DNA from 4 places in the Hoeflea sp. TYP-13 genome. Region 2 is predicted to be linked to each of the others. Evidence: predicted binding sites of a transcription regulator. Region 2 holds the regulator's gene; each other region holds the start of a gene.
What was found. Region 2 encodes LexA, which represses DNA repair genes until DNA is damaged. Its sites were predicted from a motif close to TGTTCNNNNTGTGTTCNG; they were not measured.

Region 1: the regulator LexA is predicted to act here: its motif matches at 3,548-3,565, upstream of ABVT35_RS16355 (ATP-dependent helicase).
Region 3: the regulator LexA is predicted to act here: its motif matches at 3,606-3,623, upstream of uvrA (excinuclease ABC subunit UvrA).
Region 4: the regulator LexA is predicted to act here: its motif matches at 2,712-2,729, upstream of ruvC (crossover junction endodeoxyribonuclease RuvC).

What each region holds. Positions count from the first base shown of each region.
Region 1 covers NZ_JBFRBB010000002.1:1,327,804-1,333,333, forward strand. The annotation lists gene ABVT35_RS16335 (chloride channel protein) at 1-1,326, shown strand, start outside; gene ABVT35_RS16340 (nuclear transport factor 2 family protein) at 1,434-1,850, shown strand; gene ABVT35_RS16345 (serine/threonine protein kinase) at 1,890-2,978, shown strand; gene ABVT35_RS16350 (MarR family winged helix-turn-helix transcriptional regulator) at 2,994-3,449, opposite strand; gene ABVT35_RS16355 (ATP-dependent helicase) at 3,628-5,530, shown strand, end outside.
Region 2 covers NZ_JBFRBB010000002.1:260,636-266,165, forward strand. The annotation lists gene ABVT35_RS11560 (ABC transporter ATP-binding protein) at 1-145, shown strand, start outside; gene ABVT35_RS11565 (ABC transporter substrate-binding protein) at 173-1,378, shown strand; gene ABVT35_RS11570 (branched-chain amino acid ABC transporter permease) at 1,431-2,321, shown strand; gene ABVT35_RS11575 (branched-chain amino acid ABC transporter permease) at 2,333-3,256, shown strand; gene lexA (transcriptional repressor LexA) at 3,641-4,360, shown strand; gene ABVT35_RS11585 (ComEC/Rec2 family competence protein) at 4,380-5,530, opposite strand, start outside.
Region 3 covers NZ_JBFRBB010000001.1:2,076,039-2,081,568, forward strand. The annotation lists gene ABVT35_RS09950 (DUF72 domain-containing protein) at 1-481, opposite strand, end outside; gene uvrA (excinuclease ABC subunit UvrA) at 505-3,423, opposite strand; gene ABVT35_RS09960 (single-stranded DNA-binding protein) at 3,752-4,237, shown strand; gene ABVT35_RS09965 (hypothetical protein) at 4,342-4,737, shown strand; gene ABVT35_RS09970 (MarC family protein) at 4,787-5,416, opposite strand.
Region 4 covers NZ_JBFRBB010000003.1:205,921-211,450, forward strand. The annotation lists gene ABVT35_RS18090 (TIGR00282 family metallophosphoesterase) at 1-671, shown strand, start outside; gene ABVT35_RS18095 (MBL fold metallo-hydrolase) at 694-1,551, opposite strand; gene ABVT35_RS18100 (YebC/PmpR family DNA-binding transcriptional regulator) at 1,890-2,639, shown strand; gene ruvC (crossover junction endodeoxyribonuclease RuvC) at 2,774-3,310, shown strand; gene ruvA (Holliday junction branch migration protein RuvA) at 3,307-3,924, shown strand; gene ruvB (Holliday junction branch migration DNA helicase RuvB) at 3,955-4,998, shown strand; gene ABVT35_RS18120 (NAD-dependent epimerase/dehydratase family protein) at 5,188-5,530, opposite strand, start outside.

The sequences.
Region 1 (5,530 bases), 1.1 Mb from region 2:
ACCCTGTCGGTCGCCGATGTCATCGAGGCCCGTGCCGTTACCGGCAGGAAGCTGGGGCTGCGCGACGGGCTTCTTTCAGCTGTCATTACGGTGATTTCGCTGGGCTCGGGCGCCAGTGCAGGACGTGAAGGGCCTGTTATTCATCTGGGTGCGACGCTCGCCAACCACGCGGCGCGGCGCTCCGGCTTACCTGAATGGTCGAAGCGCACCCTGCTGGGAGCCGGTGTCGCAGCAGCGATATCGGCGAGCTTTAATGCACCGATTGCCGGTGTCCTGTTTGCCCATGAGGTCATACTGGGCCACTTTGCACTGCGCTCCTTCGTGCCAATCGTGATTGCCTCAAGCGGTGCGGCGATCATATCGCGCCGCTGGTTCGGTGAAGTCGCCGCCTTCATGATTCCCGATTATTCCGTCACTTCCTACTGGGAGTTTCCCGGCTTCGCGCTATTGGGGCTGGTCGCGGCAATCGTTGCGATCGCCTTCCAGTTCTCGCTGTTTTCGGGAGACTATCTCGCCCGCAAGGTCACCATGCCGCTCTGGTTCAGGCCGGTACTCGGCGGAGTTGCTGTTGGCGGCATGGGGGTTTTCCTGCCGCAGATACTGGGTGTCGGCTACGAGGCGACCGACCTTGCCCTTCAGGGTCGCCTGCCGCTCTTTCTCATGCTTGTGCTGATCGTCGCAAAGACGCTTGCGACATCCATCACATTGGCGTCGAGATTTGGCGGCGGCGTTTTTTCACCGGCGCTCTATCTGGGGGCGATGACCGGTGGAGCATACGGGATCATGGCCGCCAGTGTTTTCCCGGAACTTGCCTCAAGCCAGGCGCTCTACTCCATTCTCGGCATGGGCGCGGTCGCAGGCGCCGTTCTTGGCGCCCCGATCTCGACCACATTGATCGTATTCGAACTGACAGGCGGCTACGATTTATCCATCGCCCTTCTTTTGACGGTCGCCATCGCACACGGCATCAATCAGGCGATCCACGGTCACTCCTATTTCCACTGGCAACTGGAAATGCGCGGACTTTTTGTACAGGCCGGCCCGCACCGCGCGGTTGTCAGCAATGCGAAGGTCATGGATTTCATGACGGCGGTAGATCCGGACGAGCCGCCCGAAACCTATGAAGCGGACGGTGGAACGCCCTGCCTGCATCCGACCGACACGCTTGATACGGCGCTTCGGACTTTCGATTCAGGCGGGCATCCGCTTCTTCCGGTGGTTGACGAGGTGGAAGGAAAGACAATTGTCGGCTGGGCCGAACAGGTCAAAGCCCTTGCCTATTTCAACAAGCGGCTGATTGACGCTTCGGAAGAGGAACACTGCTGAATTCCGGCACTAATTCTCCGGAAAACCGGACGATACCGCCCTATTTATCTGCTAGAATGCACGATTGACAGACATGCGGCACCACCGTGGAAAATCGGAGGACAATCATGATTACGCGCGACGATGTCATCGACCTTTTTGCACATCTTGAAACCGGTCACGCGGACGAGTTCTTTCAACGGGTCGCCGAGGATGTCCAATGGACGGTCATGGGTACCCACCCGCTGGCCGGCACCTATACCTCGAAGGAGGAGTTTCTCAATGCGACTTTCCGCCGGCTCGACAAGATTCTTGAACAGGGTGTGCGGCTGAAAGTGACCCACACATACTTGGAAGGGTCGACCGCCATCGTCGAGATGGAATCCCTTTCCGTTGCCAAGAGCGGCAAGCCGTTCAACAACATTTATTGCTGGATCGTCGCATTCAATGAAAGCGGCATGATTGTTGGCGTCAGGGCCTATGTCGATACCGCGCTCGTCAAGGAGGTGATCGACGAGAACGAACCGCACCTCATCAATATTTGAGCGCCACCCGTTGCGCCGTCCCTGATGATCGCTTAGAGCATGCCCTGCTCCCGGAGAGGGACAACAGAGGGTCTGATGGCGGAATTTATTTCTGATACGGTTTTCAAGCGCGACGTTTTTTCCGAAACACGCGCCGGCCATTTTGCCGACCGGCCGGATACGCGGGTCGCGCGCCGCATCGTAACCGCCTCTCCGCTTTGGTCACGCCCGCTCGCCTGGTTTCTGGCAAAGCGTGAAATCAGGGCACTCAGGGCCGTTGCCGGTATTAAAGGCACACCCGACATTATCGAGGTCGATGCCGATGGCCTGTTCCGCTCCTGGACAGATGGCACGCCGCTGCACCTTGCCCGCCCGCAAACCGGGGACTGGTACAAGGATGCGCGACGCCTGCTTCGCGACATGCGCCGGCGTGGAATAACGCACAACGATCTGGCCAAGCCACAGAACTGGCTGATGCTTTCCGACGGAAAGGCCGCAGTCATCGATTTCCAGCTTGCATCCTGCCATCGCCGCAGGGGCCGGATGTTCCGCGTCATGGCTTACGAAGATCTGCGCCACTGCATCAAGCAGAAGCGTGCCTTTGCACCCAACCTGATGACGCCGATGGAAAAGCGCATCCTCGCACGCAAATCGCTGCCGTCACGCATCTGGATGGCGACGGGCAAGAAAATCTACAATCTGATAACGCGCGGCATATTTTCCTGGTCCGACGGCGAAGGCACCGGCGACCGGATCGACCGAGAAGGCCCGGCGATCATCAAGGCGCTTGATGCCGATCCCGCAATCATATCGGCTGCCCTGGCGCTCTATCCGCTGCCGCGAAAGGGGGTCGGCATTTATGCTTTCATCGAAACGCGGGAAGAGGCCCTGGACCTTTCCAAACTCAACGATGCCGTGAGCACCCGGGACAAGGATGCACAGATTGATCTCGCCCAACCGGTCACATCGCTGCCGCGGCGTCCGGACGGAGAGGTCCGCGACGATGTCTTGCGGCTGATTGCCATGAACCAGATCACCGAACTGGATGACCTGATCGCCCGGGAACCAGATCTGGCGCCCACAGTAAGGCCAATCATTGATGGCCGCCTGAACTGGACTGACCGCCGCATCTCGCGCTTTGAGAAATGACGGGCCGCCACGGTCCTATTTGATATCGACATCAAGATATTTTCGGATCCGCTCCAACAGCGGCAGCGCCTCGATCATGTCGGGTGCCGAAATGGTCTTTGCAAGTTCGAGAATATCCGGGGCAACCGCCCGCAGCGCATCGTCCCTGACAATCTGACCAAGACCGGTGAGCTTGGCCCTTTTTGACCGGCCGTCATATTCATCGGGAACGACGGTGACAAAGCCGCGTGCCTCAAGCCGCTGCATGGTGTTTGTGATGGCGCCCTTTGTAACCTGCATGGCACGGGCAAGTTCAAGGAGCGTCGGATTGGCCTCGTCTCGCGCCAGATGGTCGAGGACGAGAAAATGCGCCCGCTTGAGTTCATGCGGCAGCGCGCGGTCTATCAACTTGTCTGAAGCCTGAGCAATTGCAGAAATTTCAAGGAAAAACCGAAAAACGGTGCTGTCGGCACCGGACGAAGGCTGCTTCATGCTCATTGCTGCTGTCTGACCTGCTCGTATTTTAACCCGCGACCGAATAATGGGCATCCATGATTATTTTATGGCCGCCGATATACGAGCCGGTGCAGCTGAACGATTCGGGAACAAAACTGCGCCCGCAACGCAATGGTTGCTGGCCTTTCACCGCCGAATCACTACATTGAGAGGGATGGTCAATCCGGATGAAGATATACCGTTTTTTGGCGATGGCGATTCCCAGGCGCCTTCAGCGCCCGCCACCGGCGGTATCGCTGCGCGCGCCATGGTGGCGAGAAACCGTCAGAGCGGTCCGGCCCCTTATCTCGATGGGCTTAACCCCGAGCAGACCCGCGCCGTCGAGACAGTCGACGGGCCAGTTCTCGTGCTGGCCGGTGCTGGCACAGGCAAGACCCGCGTCCTGACCACCCGAATTGCTCATATCCTTGCAACCGGCAAGGCCTATCCGAGCCAGATCCTGTCCGTCACCTTCACCAACAAGGCGGCCCGCGAAATGAAGGAGCGCATTGGCGTTCTCGTCGGCGGGGCCGTGGAAGGCATGCCGTGGCTCGGAACATTCCATTCCATCGGCGTCAAGCTGCTGCGCCGCCACGCCGAGCTTGTCGGTCTTCGGTCTGATTTTTCAATTCTGGACACGGACGATCAGATAAGGCTTCTGAAACAGCTCATTCAGGCCGAAGGTCTCGACGACAAGCGCTGGCCGGCCCGTCAGTTCGCCATGATGATTGACGGCTGGAAGAACAAGGGGCACGGCCCGGCCGATATTCCCGAAGGCGATGCACGGTCCTTTGCCAATGGCAAGGGACGCGAGCTCTACGAGGCGTACCAGAACCGGCTGAAAACACTCAACGCCTGCGATTTCGGCGATCTGCTGTGCCATCCGATCCGCATCTTCAAGAACCACCCGGACGTTCTCAAGGAGTATCACCAGAAGTTCCGCTACATCCTTGTCGACGAGTACCAGGACACCAACACCGCGCAGTATCTGTGGCTGCGGCTGATCGCACAGGGCTCGCACAATGTGTGCTGTGTCGGCGACGACGACCAGTCCATCTATGGCTGGCGCGGCGCCGAAGTCGACAATATCCTGCGGTTCGAAAAGGATTTCCCCGGCGCGGTCGTTATCCGGCTGGAACGCAACTACCGTTCCACCGCCCATATTCTGGGCGCCGCATCCCATTTGATTTCTCACAATGAGGGCCGGCTCGGAAAAACACTGTTCACAGAGCTGGCCGACGACGAGCACGACAAGGTCATGGTGCACGCGGCCTGGGATTCGGAAGAGGAAGCCCGCGCCGTCGGCGAGGAAATCGAGCAGTTGCAAAGGCGCGACCACAAGCTCAACGATATGGCGATACTGGTACGCGCCTCTTTCCAGATGCGCGAATTCGAAGACCGTTTCGTCACCCTCGGCCTCAATTACCGAGTTATCGGCGGGCCGCGCTTTTACGAGCGCCTCGAAATCCGCGACGCCATGGCCTATTTCCGCGTTGTCTGCCAGCCGGCAGACGACCTTGCCTTCGAGCGCATCGTCAACACCCCGAAGCGCGGCCTTGGCGAAGCTGCCGTCCGCCAGTTGCACGATTATGCCCGCGCCCGGGAAATTCCACTGCTGAAGGCCGCCTCCGATCTCGTCATGACCGAGGAGATGAAGCCGCGGCCGCGCAAATCGCTGACCGATGTGGTTGAAAATTTCCATCGCTGGTCCTCGCTGCTCGAAACAACCCCGCACACGGAGCTTGCCGAACAGATCCTTGACGAAAGCGGCTATACGGCGATGTGGCAGAATGACCGTTCGGCCGATGCGCCAGGCAGGCTCGACAATCTGAAGGAACTGATCCGCTCCATGGAGGAATTTGAATCCATGCGCGGCTTCCTCGAACATGTCAGCCTCGTCATGGATGCGGAGCAGAATGAGGATCTCGATGCGGTTTCCCTCATGACGCTGCATTCGGCCAAGGGTCTGGAATTCGAAACCGTCTTTTTGCCCGGCTGGGAAGAAGGTCTCTTCCCGCACCAGCGCGCCCTCGACGAGGGCGGGCGCTCCGGCCTTGAGGAAGAACGCAGGCTCGCCT
Region 2 (5,530 bases):
CCTGCTGGTTGAGCAGAATTTCCATTTCGCGGCCGGGCTCGCGGATCGCCATTTCATCATGGATCACGGAAATCTCGCCGCCACGGTGGCGCGGGAGGAGGTCGAAACCTCGCAGGCGATCTTTGATGAATATCTGAGCGTTTGACGCTCGCCAACTCGGAGGAGACCAGACATGAAAATCATCAGGATCTTGGCCGCAGGCGTCTCTGCGCTTGCCATGACAATCGGGACCGCCCAGGCCGACATCAGCGACGGTGCCGTCAAGATCGGTGTCATGACCGATATGGCCGCCGTTTACGCGGACCTGGCTGGCCAGGGCGCCGTGATCGCGGCGCAGATGGCCGTGGAGGATTTTGGCGGCTCGGTGGCCGGCGCGCCGATCGAACTCGTGACCGCCGACCACCAGAACAAGGCGGACATTGCCGCCAACCTGGCGCGCGAATGGTTCGAGAACGACAAGGTGGATGCGCTTGCGGAACTGGTGACCACCTCGGTCGCGCTGGCGGTGTTTGAAGTCGCAAAACAGCAAAACAAGATCGCGCTTGTCTCAGGCGCTGCCTCATCACCCCTGACAAACGACAAATGCATCCCGACAGGCATCCACTACACCTACAACACCCGCGCATTGGCCGTTGGTACCGGTTCCGCCGTGGTGAAAGAGGGCGGCGATTCCTGGTATTTTCTGACCGCTGACTACGCCTTTGGCGAGGCGCTGCAACGCGACGTGGCAAACGTGGTCAAGGCCGAAGGCGGCGCAGTATTGGGCACGTCCAAGCACCCGTTTCCGTCTTCGGATTTCTCATCCTTTGTGCTTCAGGCACAGGCCTCGGGCGCCAAGGTTGTCGGTCTGGCAAACGCCGGTGCCGACACCACCAACGCGATCAAGGCGGCCAATGAGTTTGGCCTAGTGGCAGGCGGCCAGACCATCGCGGCGCTGTTGACCTTCATCACGGATGTACATGCGCTGGGGCTGGAAACCGCCCAGGGCATACAGTTGACCACCGGCTTCTACTGGGATCTGAACGACGAGACCCGTGCCTGGTCCAAACGCTTCAACGAGCGCGCCGGAGCTATGCCGACCATGGTGCAGGCGGGCGTCTATTCGTCTGTTACGCATTACCTCAAAGCCATCGAAGCAACCGGTTCCGACGACACCGATACCATACTGGCCTGGATGCGCGAAAATCCGGTCGATGATTTCTTCGCCAAGAACGGTGTGATCCGCAGCGACGGACGGATGGTGCACGACATGTATCTTGCCCGCGTGAAATCGCCGTCTGAGAGCAAGGGGGCCTGGGACTATTACGAGATCATCCGGACAATTCCGGGTGAAGAAGCCTATGGCCCGCTCTCCGAGAGCACGTGTCCCACAAAATAACGCCAAACAGGGCCCCGGTACCAGCCGGGGCCCAAAAAAGCGAGGCCGGATCATGCTTGCCGAACTTCTGGGATTTCCACCGCAAGTGCTCTTTGGACAGCTCCTATTGGGGCTGATCAACGGAGCCTTCTACGCGGTTTTATCACTCGGGCTGGCAGTGATCTTCGGCCTTTTGAACATCGTGAATTTCGCCCACGGCGCTCTTTATATGCTGGGCGCTTTCGCCAGCTATTTTCTGCTTGTAGTCCTGGGCATCGGATATTGGGGGGCGCTGATCCTCGCTCCGGTCATGGTGGGTTCGGCCGGCATACTGATTGAACGCTTCCTGCTGCGAAGGCTCTCGGGTATCGACCATCTTTATGGACTGCTGCTGACCTTCGGCCTTGCGATCGTGATCGAGGGCCTGTTCGTCAAGCTTTATGGCGCTTCAGGCATTCCTTATCCCACACCCGAAGCGCTAAAGGGCGGTGTCAATCTGGGGTTCATGTTCCTGCCGTGGTACCGTGGCTGGGTCGTGGTGGCTGCTCTCGCGGTCTGCCTGTTCACATGGTGGCTGTTCGAGCGCACCAGGATCGGAGCCTACCTGCGCGCCGGTACAGAAAATCCCAGGCTGTTGCAGGCGTTTGGCGTGAATGTCCCGCTGCTGACAACACTCGCCTATGGCTATGGTGTGGCGCTCGCCGGATTTGCCGGAGTTCTGGCTGCCCCGATCACCCAGGTAAATCCGCTGATGGGCTCAAACCTGATCATCGTCGTCTTTGCCGTCGTCGTCATCGGCGGCATGGGATCGATCATGGGTGCCGTCGTCACGGGAATCGCGATGGGCGTGATCGAGGGGCTGACCAAAGTGTTCTGGCCTGAAGCCTCGGCTACTGTGATATTCGCCGTCATGGCTGTTGTGTTGATACTGCGGCCCGCGGGCCTCTTCGGACGAACCGCATAAGGGAGCCGCACATGACCAGACCCATTGCAATCCTCATCGCGCTTGCCCTGCTGATCGCAGCCCCCTTCGCAATCTACCCGGTCTTCCTGATGAAGATCCTGTGCTTTGCGCTCTTTGCCTGCGCGTTCAATCTCATCCTCGGATATGGCGGTCTTCTGAGCTTTGGCCATGCGGCCTTTTTCGGCGGGGCGGCCTATGTCACAGGGCATGCGCTGACCGTTTGGGGCCTGCCGACGGAGCTCGGCATACTGGCCGGGACCGTAGCAGCCGGCGCCTTTGGCGCTGTAGTCGGTCAACTGGCGATAAGGCGGCAGGGCATCTATTTCGCCATGATTACGCTGGCCCTTGCACAGATGGCCTATTTCTTCTTCGTCTCCGCCGACTTCACCGGCGGCGAGAATGGGTTGCAGGGCGTGCCGCGCGGCTACGCGCTGGGCCTGTTCGACCTGACGGACAATCTGGCCATGTACTATTTCGTGCTGATTGTCTTCCTCACAGGCTTCGCGGTGATCGCCCGTACCGTGCATTCGCCCTTTGGTCAGGTGCTGCGCGCCATTCGCGACAACGAGGACCGCGCGGTCTCGCTCGGCTACGACGTGGAGCGGGCCAAACTGCTCGCCTTCACACTCTCGGCTACGATTGCGGGCCTCGCCGGTGCCACGAAAACGGTCGTCTTCCAGCTTGCCTCACTGACGGATGTCAACTGGCACATGTCCGGCGAGGTCGTGCTTATGACCCTCCTCGGCGGCGTTGGCACGCTTATCGGCCCGGCCTTTGGGGCAGGCGTAATCATATCATTGCAAAATCTCCTTGCGTCGGGCCCGCTCAGCGCCTGGGTGCCCGTGGTCATGGGTGCGATCTTCGTGCTTTGCGTACTGGCCTTCCGGCGCGGCATCGTCGGAGAATTCGCCGCAATGATGCGCCGATCCTTCTAAAGTCCGGAGGGAAACAAAGAAAGAGCATCGGATATCCCGTATTCACAGGTGTATGGGATTATGTCCTGAAAAAGTCTTTGGCTATGAAAAGACAATAAAATCAAAGCGTAAATAACTATTCGGGATGAGTTGAATGTCACCCCCACAATCCAGCGCGATTGGGAATTCCGGAAACAATAATAAATTCAAGCGCTTATAAAATTCACAATCTAAAATAACTCCCTGCGCTTCTCCAATCCCGGTCCGCAATAGCTTCCTGCCTCCCCGGGAATTCCCCTTCACCATTCATTCACCTTTGTCCGGCACATTCACAACACTTGCAGAACACAACTGGAACATATAGTGTATGTTCTGTATTTGTTTCTCCGATTCGGGAGCACTGCGATGCTGACGCGCAAACAACATGAACTTCTGCTTTTCATCCATGAACGCATGAAGGAAAGCGGTATTCCGCCGTCCTTCGACGAAATGAAGGAAGCGCTTGATCTCGCATCCAAATCCGGAATCCACCGGTTGATCACGGCACTGGAGGAACGCGGTTTCATCCGAAGGCTTCCCAACCGGGCAAGAGCGCTGGAAGTGCTGCGTCTTCCCGAAACGATGATCCCGGCATCGCAGCCGCGAAAAGGTTTTTCCCCGAGCGTTATTGAAGGCAGCCTCGGCAAACCGGCAACCGAATCGAAAGCCGCCCCCTCACCTGTCGATGACGGCGTCGAAGCCGCTGTCAGCGTTCCCGTCATGGGCCGCATTGCCGCGGGCGTTCCGATCTCGGCGATACAGAACATCACCCACAATATCAGCGTGCCGCCGGACATGCTTTCAAGTGGCGAACATTATGCGCTTGAGGTCAAGGGCGACTCGATGATCGAAGCCGGCATATTCGACGGCGACACGGTGGTGATCAAGAACGCCGCGACTGCCAATCCCGGTGAAATCGTCGTCGCTCTCGTTGATGATGAAGAGGCAACGCTCAAGCGTTTCCGCCGCAAGGGCGCATCGATAGCACTTGAAGCGGCAAACCCCGCCTACGAAACAAGGATTTTCGGCCCCGACCAGGTGAAGATCCAGGGTAAACTCGTTGGCCTGATCCGGCGCTATCATTGATTGCCAGTCGCGGAAACCGCTATTGGTCGCGCATCCACTTTGGCGGATTGTGATGGAATGATCGGCTGCGCCAGTCATAGAACCGCTGCTCAGTCCAGGGCCGGTTCGTGTGGCCGATGGCGGATCGAACGAGGAGTTCACCGGCTTTATTCGGCATCCCGATTTCGAGTGACCCGCTTTGCCGCAGCATTCTGCCTGTCACCAGCATTGCTCCTGAATAACAGCGTTCCATGGCGATTTTCTTGGCGGTGATTACGATGTCGGCGCTATCGCAGGCCGCTCCGATCGCTGCAAGGTCCTCGACAACGGCAACCCTTGTTCCGGCGGCGGTCACAGCTCCACAATAGGTGTCTTTTACGCAGACGAATGACGGCTTTTGGCCTCGCATGCTTTCAAATAGAGAAGGCAGATCGGTAGCGCTGACACCCGAATATGTCGGTGCGATATGCCCGTCCCTGACGATTGAACGCTGCCATTGTTCGAATATGAAGGTTGATGGCCGCCTCCGGTTCGTTGCAAGGCCATTTTCCGTGACCAGGGCGACGAGCCTGCCATCCTCGGAAACCAGCAAGTCCGGTTTCCGGTCGGGCTCGACCACCACAAAGGCAGCAATGGCAATTGCGCAGACGGCAAGACCAATCAGCCTTAGGCGCGTCTTTGCGAGCACGAAAACGAGAAAACCCGAAACAAGAGCGGAAAGAGCCAGCCAGTTCATCCGGCCGACAACAATGACGCCGCCGAGGCCCTCGACATAACGCGCTATCGCGATCACCGCATCAAGCCCCCAGCCCATCGCAACCAATGGCCAGTGCTCCAAACCGAGTGGCATGACGAGCAGCGAAATAAGCCCGGCAGGCATAACGACAAACGTCACGATGGGCATTGCCAAGAGGTTGGCTATGAGACCGAATGATGCAACCCGGTGAAAATGGTAGATGGCGAATGGCGCAGTCGCCAGGCCCGCGACCAGCGACGTCAGTGCAAGACCGGCGAAGAATACCAGCACGACCCGGAACAGCCCAGGCGCCGAATTACTTTCAAACAACCGACGTTCCGACCATCTGCGATCCCATAGCCCGTAGGTGGCGATGAGCGCCGCGGTTGCCGCAAAGGACATCTGGAACCCGGGTCCGACCACTGCTGACGGGGAAATCAAAATGATGATGATCG
Region 3 (5,530 bases), on a different contig from region 2:
GAGCAACGAATTCCGGACAGGAAAAGCTCGGGTGCCTCACTTCAAGCGCGTGGCGAATGGCAATTCCGTCGCGTGACTGCGGAAGCATATCCAGGAACGCGCCGAAATCATCCGGGTCAAATTTCTTGGTTGGCGCGAATTGCCACAGGATGGGCCCGAGATGATCGCCAAGTTCCGTAATGCCGGAACCCAGGAACCGTTCCATCGATTCGGCACCATCGGTTAAAACGCGTCGATTGGTGACGAACCGGTTTCCCTTGACCGAGAAGACAAAACCGTCCGGGACATCGGCGGCCCATTTGGCGAATGTCGCCGGCTTTTGCGTGCCGTAATAGGTGCCGTTGATCTCGATCGTTGCCAACTGCCTGCTGGCATAGTTCAACTCGTCCTTCTGCCGCAGGCCATCCGGAAAGAAGGTTCCGCGCCAGGGCGCGAAAGTCCATCCACCAATGCCCGTTCTGATTACGCCGGAATTGGTCATTCAGACCTCCCTTTGTGTCCGGATTATTCAGCAGCCTCTACATTTTTCGAAGGCCTGCGTTCTAGGAGCTCCTTCAGGAAATGACCGGTGTAGGAGCGCTCTTCTTTAACCACTTGCTCGGGCGTGCCGGCGGCAACGATCTCGCCGCCGCCATCTCCGCCCTCCGGACCAAGGTCGATTATGTAGTCCGCGGTCTTGATGACTTCGAGATTGTGCTCGATCACCACGACGGAATTGCCCTGATTGACGATTTCGTGCAGCACATCGAGCAATTTCGCAACATCGTGAAAATGAAGACCGGTTGTCGGCTCGTCCAGAATGTAGAGCGTGCGTCCGGTTGAACGTTTGGAAAGCTCCTTGGCCAGTTTCACACGTTGAGCCTCACCGCCTGAAAGTGTTGTTGCCTGCTGGCCGACCTTGATGTAGCCGAGGCCAACCCGCCGCAAGGTTGTCAGTTTGTCGCGAACGGCCGGGACGGCGGAGAAGAATTCGCAGCCTTCCTCCACGGTCATTTCAAGCACATCTGCAATGGATTTGCCCTTGAAGGTGACTTCCAGTGTTTCGCGGTTGTAACGCTGGCCATGGCATACGTCGCAGGTCACGTAGACATCCGGCAGGAAGTGCATTTCGATTTTGATGACCCCGTCGCCCTGGCAGGCTTCACAGCGCCCGCCCTTGACGTTGAACGAGAACCGTCCGGGCTGATAGCCACGTGCCTTTGCTTCCGGAAGGCCCGAGAACCAGTCGCGGATAGGTGTGAATGCGCCGGTATAGGTCGCCGGGTTAGAGCGCGGCGTGCGGCCGATCGGCGACTGATCGATATCGATGACCTTGTCGATATTCTGCAGTCCGTCGATGCGCTCATGTGCCGCCGGATTATCCCGCGCGCCCATGACACGCCGTGCCGCCGCCTTATAGAGCGTTTCTATGAGGAAGGTGGACTTGCCGCCGCCGGAAACGCCGGTGACGGCGGTAAAAACGCCGAGCGGGATGCTTGCGGTAATATTCTTCAGATTGTTGGCGGTGGCGCCGACGATTGTTATCTGGCGCTTCTTGTCGACCTTGCGCCGTTCGTTCGGTGTTGCCACTTCCTGCACGCCAGAGAGGTATTGCCCCGTCAGCGACTGGCTGGACGCCATGATGTCCTGCGGCGTTCCCGCAGCGACAATTTCGCCGCCGTGGATTCCGGCAGCCGGTCCGATGTCGACAACATGATCGGCCGACAGGATGGCGTCCTCGTCGTGCTCCACCACGATCACCGTATTGCCGATATCGCGAAGATGCTTGAGTGTATCGAGCAGCCGTGCATTGTCCCGCTGGTGCAGGCCGATGGAGGGTTCGTCCAGAACATAAAGAACGCCCGTCAGGCCGGAACCGATCTGGGATGCCAGACGGATGCGCTGGCTTTCGCCGCCGGAAAGGGTTCCCGAGTTACGTGACAGCGTCAGGTAATCCAGCCCGACATCATTCAGGAATTTAAGCCGGTCCCTGATCTCCTTGAAAATTCTACCGGCAATTTCGTTCTGCTTGTCCGTCAGCCGCTCTGGAAGATCGGTAAACCAGGCGCCTGCCTCCCGGATGGACATCTCGGTCACGTTGCCGACATGCAGCCCGTCAATTTTAACTGCCATCGCCTCGGGTTTCAGCCGGTAGCCACCGCAGGTCGGACAATTGGCGGCGGCCATGTAACGTTCTATTTCCTCGCGCGCCCAGGATGAATCGGTTTCCTTCCAGCGGCGTTCGAGATTGGGGATAATGCCTTCGAAATTCTTCGAAGTTTTGTAGGAGCGCAGACCGTCATCATAGTGAAAATCGATCTTGTCATCCGTTCCGCGAAGGATTGCCTCCTTCGCCGCGTCCGGCAATTCGTTCCAACGGTCTCCAAGCTTGAAGTCGAAGTGGCGGCCGAGCGCTTCCAGCGTCTGCCCATAATAAGGTGAACTGGATTTGGCCCACGGCGCAATCGCCCCGTCTCTTAAGGTGCGGCCGGGTTCCGGGATAATGAGCGCCGGATCGATCTTCTTCTGGGTGCCGAGCCCGTCGCATGTGGGACAGGCGCCGAACGGATTGTTGAAGGAAAACAGCCGCGGCTCGATTTCCGGGATGGTGAAACCGGAAACAGGACAGGCGAATTTCTGTGAAAAGACCAGCCGCTCATGGGTTTCGTTCTTCGATTTGTTGGCGCTGCCGTCCGATGTCGCGTCATCGGGAAGCGGTTTGTCCGCAAGTTCCGCGACCGCAAGTCCGTCGGCCAGTGTCAGACAGGTCTCAAGACTGTCGGCCAGTCGCGTCGACAGGTCTTCCCGTACAACAACCCGGTCAACAACGACATCGATATCGTGCTTGTATTTCTTGTCGAGCGCCGGGACATCGGCAATTTCATAGTAGCTTCCGTCAACCTTGACCCGCTGGAAGCCCTTCTTCATCAGCTCGGCCAGCTCCTTGCGGTATTCGCCCTTGCGGCCGCGAACCAGCGGCGCAAGTATGTAAAGCCGTGTTCCTTCTTCGAGCGCCATGACCCGGTCGACCATCTGGCTGACCGTCTGGCTCTCGATAGGCAGTCCGGTGGCCGGTGAATAGGGGATGCCGACCCGCGCGAAAAGCAGCCTTAGATAGTCGTATATCTCGGTAACCGTGCCGACGGTCGAGCGTGGATTGCGTGACGTTGTCTTTTGCTCGATGGAAATGGCCGGTGAAAGTCCGTCGATCTGGTCGACATCCGGCTTCTGCATCATCTCCAGGAATTGCCGTGCATAGGCCGAAAGGCTTTCGACATAACGGCGCTGGCCTTCCGCATAGATCGTGTCGAAGGCAAGCGATGATTTTCCCGAGCCTGAAAGGCCGGTCATGACAATCAGTGTGTTGCGCGGCAGGTCAAGGTCAACGCCTTTGAGATTGTGCTCGCGTGCTCCGCGGATTGAAATGGTCTTCAGTTCGCTCATGGTCTCCGTCCGGAATCAAGCCGATATGTTGATCGCGCCAGGTGCGCTGTTCTGATTTCAATCCGTGGAATGAATGCGGGTGTAAATGTAGGACTTGCTCGCCCGATGTCGAGATATACACACCACATTGCCACCCGTTCATGACCCAAGCTGAATCATTTGACAAGGCACAATAGTAGAACTAGAACATAATGTGAACAAAAAAGCTCCTGTGGATAGTTGATTGTGAGCGGACACAGACCTGCCAGATGGTCTATGGTCGCCCGAAAATAAGGGGCATGCGCTTTGCGGCAATAAAATCCGTGCCCGCATATGTGAGGACCAGGTTATGGCAGGCAGTGTCAATAAAGTAATATTGGTGGGAAATTTGGGCGCGGATCCGGAAATCCGTCGCACACAGGATGGCCGACCGATTGCCAATCTCCGTTTGGCGACGTCGGAAAACTGGCGTGACCGCAATACCGGAGAACGCCGCGAAAAAACCGAGTGGCACCGCGTGGTCATCTTCAACGAAGGTCTCTGCAAGATCGCCGAGCAATATCTGCGCAAGGGCTCAAAAGTCTATATTGAAGGGCAGTTGCAGACCCGCAAATGGCAGGACCAGAGCGGTCAGGACCGCTATTCCACGGAAGTCGTTCTGCAGGGGTTCAATTCCGCGCTCACCATGCTCGATGGCCGTGGTGAGGGTGCTCCCGGCGGTGGCGGTGGAGGCGGCGGTGGTTTCAGCGACAGCCCGCGTGATCTCGGCGGTCCTCAGGAGCCGTCACAGGAAGGTGGTTTCTCACGGGACATGGACGACGAAATACCGTTCTGATCCCTCTTCCTTCCGCCAGCCGGTTTCGAATGCCTCGCATTCATGTGATTTCACCGGATGCCGCTAGCGTGCATTTATAGGCATCTGATGTCTGGGAGGAGTTCATGGCGGATTCAAAATTCGGAACAATGAGCCGCGGACTGGTTTATGCAGCCGCGGCTCTGTCGTCTCTATGGTTGGTATTGCCATCCGGGGCAGGTGAAGTCGAAGTTGTCGCCGTTGATGCGGTCCAGCAATCGAATGGGCAATGGCGTTTTTCCGTTACGTTGCGCCATGATGACGAGGGCTGGGACCACTATGCCAACCGCTGGGACGTGGTTGGACCCGACGGTACGGTTTATGGCGAACGGGTCCTTGCCCACCCCCATGAAAACGAGCAGCCCTTTACCCGCAGTCTCTCGGGCGTAACCATTCCTGGTGAGGTGACCAGTGTCGTGATACGCGGAAATGACAGTGTGCACGGTCTTGGGGGCAAGGAACTGACCGTAGATCTGGAATAGCTGGAGCCCGGTCCTTCTCCCGGTTTTAAAGGATCATCGCGCGTAAACGTCAGCCCGTAGCCAGTGCCTTGACCCCATCGGCGACGAATTGCACCGAAAGCGCTGCCAGAAGCACCCCCAGAAGCCGTGTCAGGATGGCGCGCCCGGTTTCGCCAAGCAGCCGGTCGAGACGGTTGGCAACGATTAAGGCCGCGAACAGCGCGATCATCACCACGAGCAAAACGCCAATCAGCCCAACCCGTTCCAGCGGTTTCGGATGTGTTGAGGACAGAAGAACGATCGCTGAGATGGAGCCTGGGCCGGCAATGAGCGGTATGGCTAGCGGGAAAGCGGCAATGTTGCGTATCTGGTCCTTTGTTACGGCCCGTTTGGCGCTTTCTTCCCGGCGCTCCTGCCGTTTCTCGAAGATCATCTCGAAGGCAATCCAAAACAGGAGCAGTCCTCCGGCCACCCGGAAGGCAGGAATCGTAATTCCAAACATCTTCAATATGCCGGAGCCGGCGATCGCAAATATCGTCAATATTATGAACGCGGTGATGCATCCCCTGAGCGCGACCTGGAACCGCTCCGCCTGACTCATGCCAACCGTCAGGGCGAGAAAAAGCGGTGCATTGCCCGGCGGGTCGAGCATGACCATGAGCGTTACAAATGCATTCATCAGCGGATCAATCGATGCCATGGCGGCCTCTGTTAGAGCGAGAATCAACAGTTGACGAACGACGGAATACGGCAAATTCGCCGGCTCAAAATCACCGTAATACGGGCGATTGGCCGCGATTGTGCCACACTCTTC
Region 4 (5,530 bases), on a different contig from region 2:
AAATCTTCCTCAAGACCATCGATGCGGGCGCCGATGTCGTCACCACCGGCAATCATGTCTGGGACCAGCGCGAAGCGCTCAGTTTCTGCGAGCGTCAGGATCGGTTCATCAGACCCGCCAATTTTCCTGATGGAACGCCTGGCAAGGGCTCAGGTGTCTATATGGCGCGCAATGGTGCGCGGGTTTTGGTCACCAACATCATGGGCAGGATATTTATGCATCCTGATCTGGACGATCCGTTCATGACGGCCGAGCGGGAATTGGCGGCGTGTCCGCTGGGCGAACAGGCCGATGCGGTGATCATCGATTTCCACGCCGAGGCGACGAGCGAGAAACAGTGTTTCGGACATTTCGTCGACGGCAGGGCCAGTCTGGTGGTCGGAACGCATACGCATATCCCGACCGCCGACCATCAGGTGCTTGATGGCGGCACGGCCTATATATCGGATGCCGGCATGTGCGGCGATTACGATTCCTCGCTCGGCATGGACAAGGAAGAGCCGATCAACCGGTTTGTCACCAAAATTCCCAAGGGACGCTTCGAGGCCGCTACAGGGCCGGCGATGATTTGTGGTGTTGCGGTTCTGATCTCAGACCGGACGGGTCTTGCCGAATCGATCCAGCCGCTTCGTATCGGTCCGCGTCTCGAAGAGGCGCTGCCTGTGTTCTAGCGCGTTGCACGGTTGCGGTGTTTCAAACGCCGTTGAGGACGATGATGGTCGGCTGCTTCGGCAAGTCGCGGAGCGTGACGGTCATGGAGCTGTCGGTGCTGAATTCACGGGCAAAGTCGCTTCCGAAAAGCTTCAGGAATGCATCGATCGACCCGCCCCGCCTGTGCATCGGCAATATGACCGAGGCGCGCAGGCGCTTAACGATATCGCTCATCTTTTCGTGACCGATGGTCAGGCCGCCATCGATCGGCACCATCAAAACGTCGAGCCTGCCGATTTGTGCGATATGGCGATCTTCGAGTTCGTGGTGGAGGTGACCGAGATGACCGATGCAAAGGCCCGCGACCTCAAATATAAAGATCGAATTCGCGTCAGGCTCCCTGCCGCCAAATCCAGACCTGATGTCGGTGGTGACGTTGCGGATATAGGTATCGCCGATAACCAGGTCATGATCGACCGGACCGCCATTGGGGTTCCAGCCCGGCAGAACGTTCTCGATCGCCGGGTCCGGCTGCAGGGTGAAATGGCTTGAGTGCGCCTTGTTCATCGTAACCACCTGCGGCGGCTCGTTGTCGCCCGCATAGCCGTTGTAGTCGGTGGCGATGGTCACGCCCTGCGGTGTTTCGATGAGATAGGTGGAATGGCCGATAAACGATATGCGGACCTGTTCCTTGTTCAGCGGATCGCCGGCGGCCGGAACAACTGGGATAGCCTGCGGCTTCGAGGCAACGGCCTGGCAGATGGAAACCGGACGCGGTGTGCTTTCATCGCTGATATTCTGCAGCGTCTGCGTCACAATTTCGATGTTCCAGCCACCGGCAATGCCAGCAACCACCGGCAGTGCACACAGCAAGCTGACAAAGCCCCAGTGTATTTTCATATCGCCCGTCCCAATATGTTTAAGTATCCGACCGGCACTGCCCTACCGGCTGTATTTCTTAAATGTCGCACTCGTTACACCATAACGGGGATCATTTTAAGCGAAATAGTGACAAATTACCCAAAATGTGTGATTTCGCTCAATTTCGACCGGGCTGATCAAGTAGTGCTTTGATAAAATAAATCCGCCGGTTGCAGTTCTGAAGCTGCAATGCCAGCACATGATCAGCACGCGTGTGAGCGCGCGCCGCCGCATGGATGCCAGCCGTCTGGACGGCGGGTTCCGACTTGCCTATAAGGCGGCGCAATCAAGAAATCCTAAAAAGTGGACGGAGTGCCATGGCAGGCCATTCAAAATTCAAGAACATCATGCACCGGAAAGGACGGCAGGACGCCGTGCGCTCGAAGCTGTTCTCCAAACTGTCCAAAGAATTGACCGTTGCGGCCAAGATGGGCGGCGGCGACATCGAAGGCAATCCGAGGCTGCGGCTGGCGGTACAGAACGCCAAGGGCCAGTCCATGCCGAAGGACAATATTCAGCGCGCCATCAACAAGGGCGCCGGTGGTGACAGTGAAGATTACGAGGAAATCCGCTACGAGGGTTATGGTCCCGGCGGCGTTGCCATCATTGTGGAAGTGCTGACCGACAACCGCAATCGTTCCGCTTCCAATGTGCGTGCGTGTTTTTCCAAGAATGGCGGGGCGCTCGGCGAGACCGGCTCGGTGGGCTTCATGTTCGACCGCGTCGGCGAGATCGTCTATACGGCGGATGCGGGCGACGAGGATTCGGTCATGGAAGCTGCGATCGAGGCAGGCGCCGACGATGTCCAGTCCGGCGAGGAAGGGCATACGATCACATGTGCATTCGAAGCCATTGGCGATGTTTCAAGTGCGCTGGAATCGACGTTGGGCGAAGCTGAATCCGTCAAGCCCGTGTGGAAACCGCAAACCAGCACCGATGTGGATGAACAGAAAGCCGGCACGCTGATGAAGCTGATCGACGCTCTGGAAGACGACGACGACGTTCAGAACGTTTATGCCAATTTCGAGATCTCGGACGAGGTTATGGCCAAACTCGCCGATGCCTGAGATACCAGCTTGATATCTGACGGCGAAGAACCCGGGTCCGGTGATCCGGGTTTTTTGTTGGAATTTACGAAATGTTTTTGTTTTGTTCGCATTTCTGTGGCATAGCTCAAATGCGGCAAACAACGGACGGGGACATGGCCCAGGCAGATATTACACGCATCATCGGCATCGATCCGGGTTTGCGCAGAACCGGATGGGGAATGGTGGAGAGCCTTGGCAATTCGTTGCGCTTTGTTGCTTCGGGCACCGTTCGCTCAGACGCGGCAAAGGATCTTGCGTCCCGGCTCTGCCAGTTGCATGACGGTCTGTCGCAGGTTCTGCACGAATATATGCCTCATGAGGCGGCGGTTGAGGCGACCTTTGTCAACAAGGATGCGACGGCCACGCTGAAACTCGGTCAGGCGCGAGGCATTGCCATGCTGGTGCCGGCGCTGGCAGGCCTGCAGGTCGCTGAATATGCGCCGAATGCGGTGAAGAAATCGGTGATCGGCGTCGGCCATGGCGACAAGAAGCAGATCCATATGATGGTCAAGGTGCTGATGCCAAAGGCGCAGTTCGATACCGACGACGCGGCCGATGCACTGGCTATTGCTATCTGCCATGCCCATCACAGGCAGAGCGCCGTCGGCCGGTTCAAGCTGGCGGAACAGGCGGAGGCGCGGACCGCATGATCGGAAAGCTCAAGGGAACCATCGATGAAATCGGCGAGGACCATGTGCTGATCGATGTTCACGGCGTGTGTTATGTGGCGTTCTGTTCGGCGCGCACACTCGGCGGACTAGGCAGCGTAGGCGAGGCTGCCGTTCTGCATATCGAGACATTTGTTCGCGAAGACCAATTGAAGCTGTTTGGATTTGCTTCGGCACTTGAGAGGGAATGGTTTCGGCTCCTGCAAAGCGTTCAGGGCGTCGGCGCTAAGGTGGCGCTGGCGGTACTGTCGACGCTATCGGCCGCTGATCTTGCCAATGCCATCGCGCTGCAGGACAAGGCAACGGTTGCCCGCGCGCCGGGTATCGGCCCGAAAGTCGCGCAACGCATTGTCACGGAACTCAAGAACAAGGCGCCGGCCTATGCCGGCGAGGCCGGCGCCGCTATCGGCCTCAAGCAGGAGCTCGGTGAAGGCGCGGCAGCCGGCCCGGTGACGGATGCGGTTTCTGCCCTGTCCAATCTCGGCTATTCAAGGGATCAGGCGGCAAATGCTGTCGCGGCGGCGATGAAATCGGCCGGTGAAACAGCCGATTCCGCCACACTGATCCGGCTTGGCCTGAAGGAACTGTCGCAGTGACTTTTGATGAATTTGGCGCGGGATTGAGCAATGAGTGAGCACGATCGCATCATTTCCGCGGAAACGCGCGGCGAAGACGCTGAGCTGACTTTGCGTCCGCAAAGCCTCGACGAATTTACAGGCCAGGCCGAGGCGCGCTCCAATCTCAAGGTTTTCATAGAGGCTGCAAAGGCGCGGGGCGATGCACTCGATCACGTGCTGTTCGTCGGCCCGCCGGGGCTCGGAAAGACAACGCTGGCGCAGATCATGGCAAAGGAGCTCGGCGTCAATTTCCGCTCGACGTCCGGCCCGGTGATCGCAAAAGCCGGTGATCTCGCGGCGCTTTTGACCAATCTGGAAGAGCGGGATGTTCTCTTCATCGACGAGATCCACCGGCTTAATCCGGCGGTGGAAGAGATCCTCTATCCGGCAATGGAGGACTACCAGCTCGATCTCATTATCGGCGAGGGACCGGCCGCGCGCTCGGTCAAGATAGACCTCGCGCGCTTTACGCTTGTCGCGGCAACGACACGGCTTGGCCTGCTGACAACTCCGCTGCGCGACCGCTTCGGAATACCTGTCCGGCTCAATTTCTATACCGTCGAGGAGCTTGAGCACATTGTGCGACGCGGCGCGCGGCTGATGGGGCTTGAGATAACCGATGACGGCGCACAGGAAATTGCCCGGCGCGCACGCGGAACGCCGCGCATTGCGGGTCGATTGTTACGGCGGGTCAGGGATTTTGCCGAGGTTGCCAAGGCCGAGGCCGTGACGCGGCAGATTGCCGACGAGGCGCTGACGCGGCTATCAGTGGACAATAAAGGCCTCGACCAGCTCGATTCCCGGTATCTTACAATGATCGCGCATAATTTCGGCGGCGGGCCGGTGGGCGTCGAAACGATTGCGGCGGGACTTTCCGAACCGCGCGACGCGATCGAGGACATAATCGAGCCGTATCTCATTCAGCAGGGTCTCATTCAGCGCACACCGCGCGGGCGGCTGTTGACTGCCAATGCCTGGCGGCATCTTGGCCTCGACGTGCCAAAGGATCTTGCACAGCAGCAGATCAACCTGTTTCAGGAAGGTGAGGACTAGCCTAGAGCGTGTCTTGCTTAAATTGAAGCATTTGCTGCTACCCTCGAGAGGATTATGTTGTTGAAACAGAGTGGTAAACGGGCCGGGCGATTTTGCCCGCTGACTGCGTTGGCTTGCGCTTGTGGTGGGTTAGCACCACGGCGCGCAATCCGCCTTGTCAGCGACCAAAATCGCCTCGGTCAAATGATTCTATTTAAGCAAGACACGCTCTAGAAGCCGCTCGATCTCGGATTGCAGCAATGCCACACCGCCGGGTTGCCATCCGAGTGCTGCAAGTTTTGCAGTGCTTGCAATGTTGTAACTGCTTTTATCTGCCTCGGCGGGCAGGGAATGGCTGCAGCCGGTGTGTTCCCGGACGAGCGCCAGCAGATCACGGCGATCGAGAAAGAGGTCGGAGACGTTGAAAGCCTCACCGGCGATCTCTGCCTCCGGCAGTTCCAGCATCAACCGTGTTGCCGCCGCGACGTCTCTGCCATGCACTTCCGTTCCGCAGCGTGGTTCAACGGGATTGCCGTTGAGGTAGTCGTTAAAA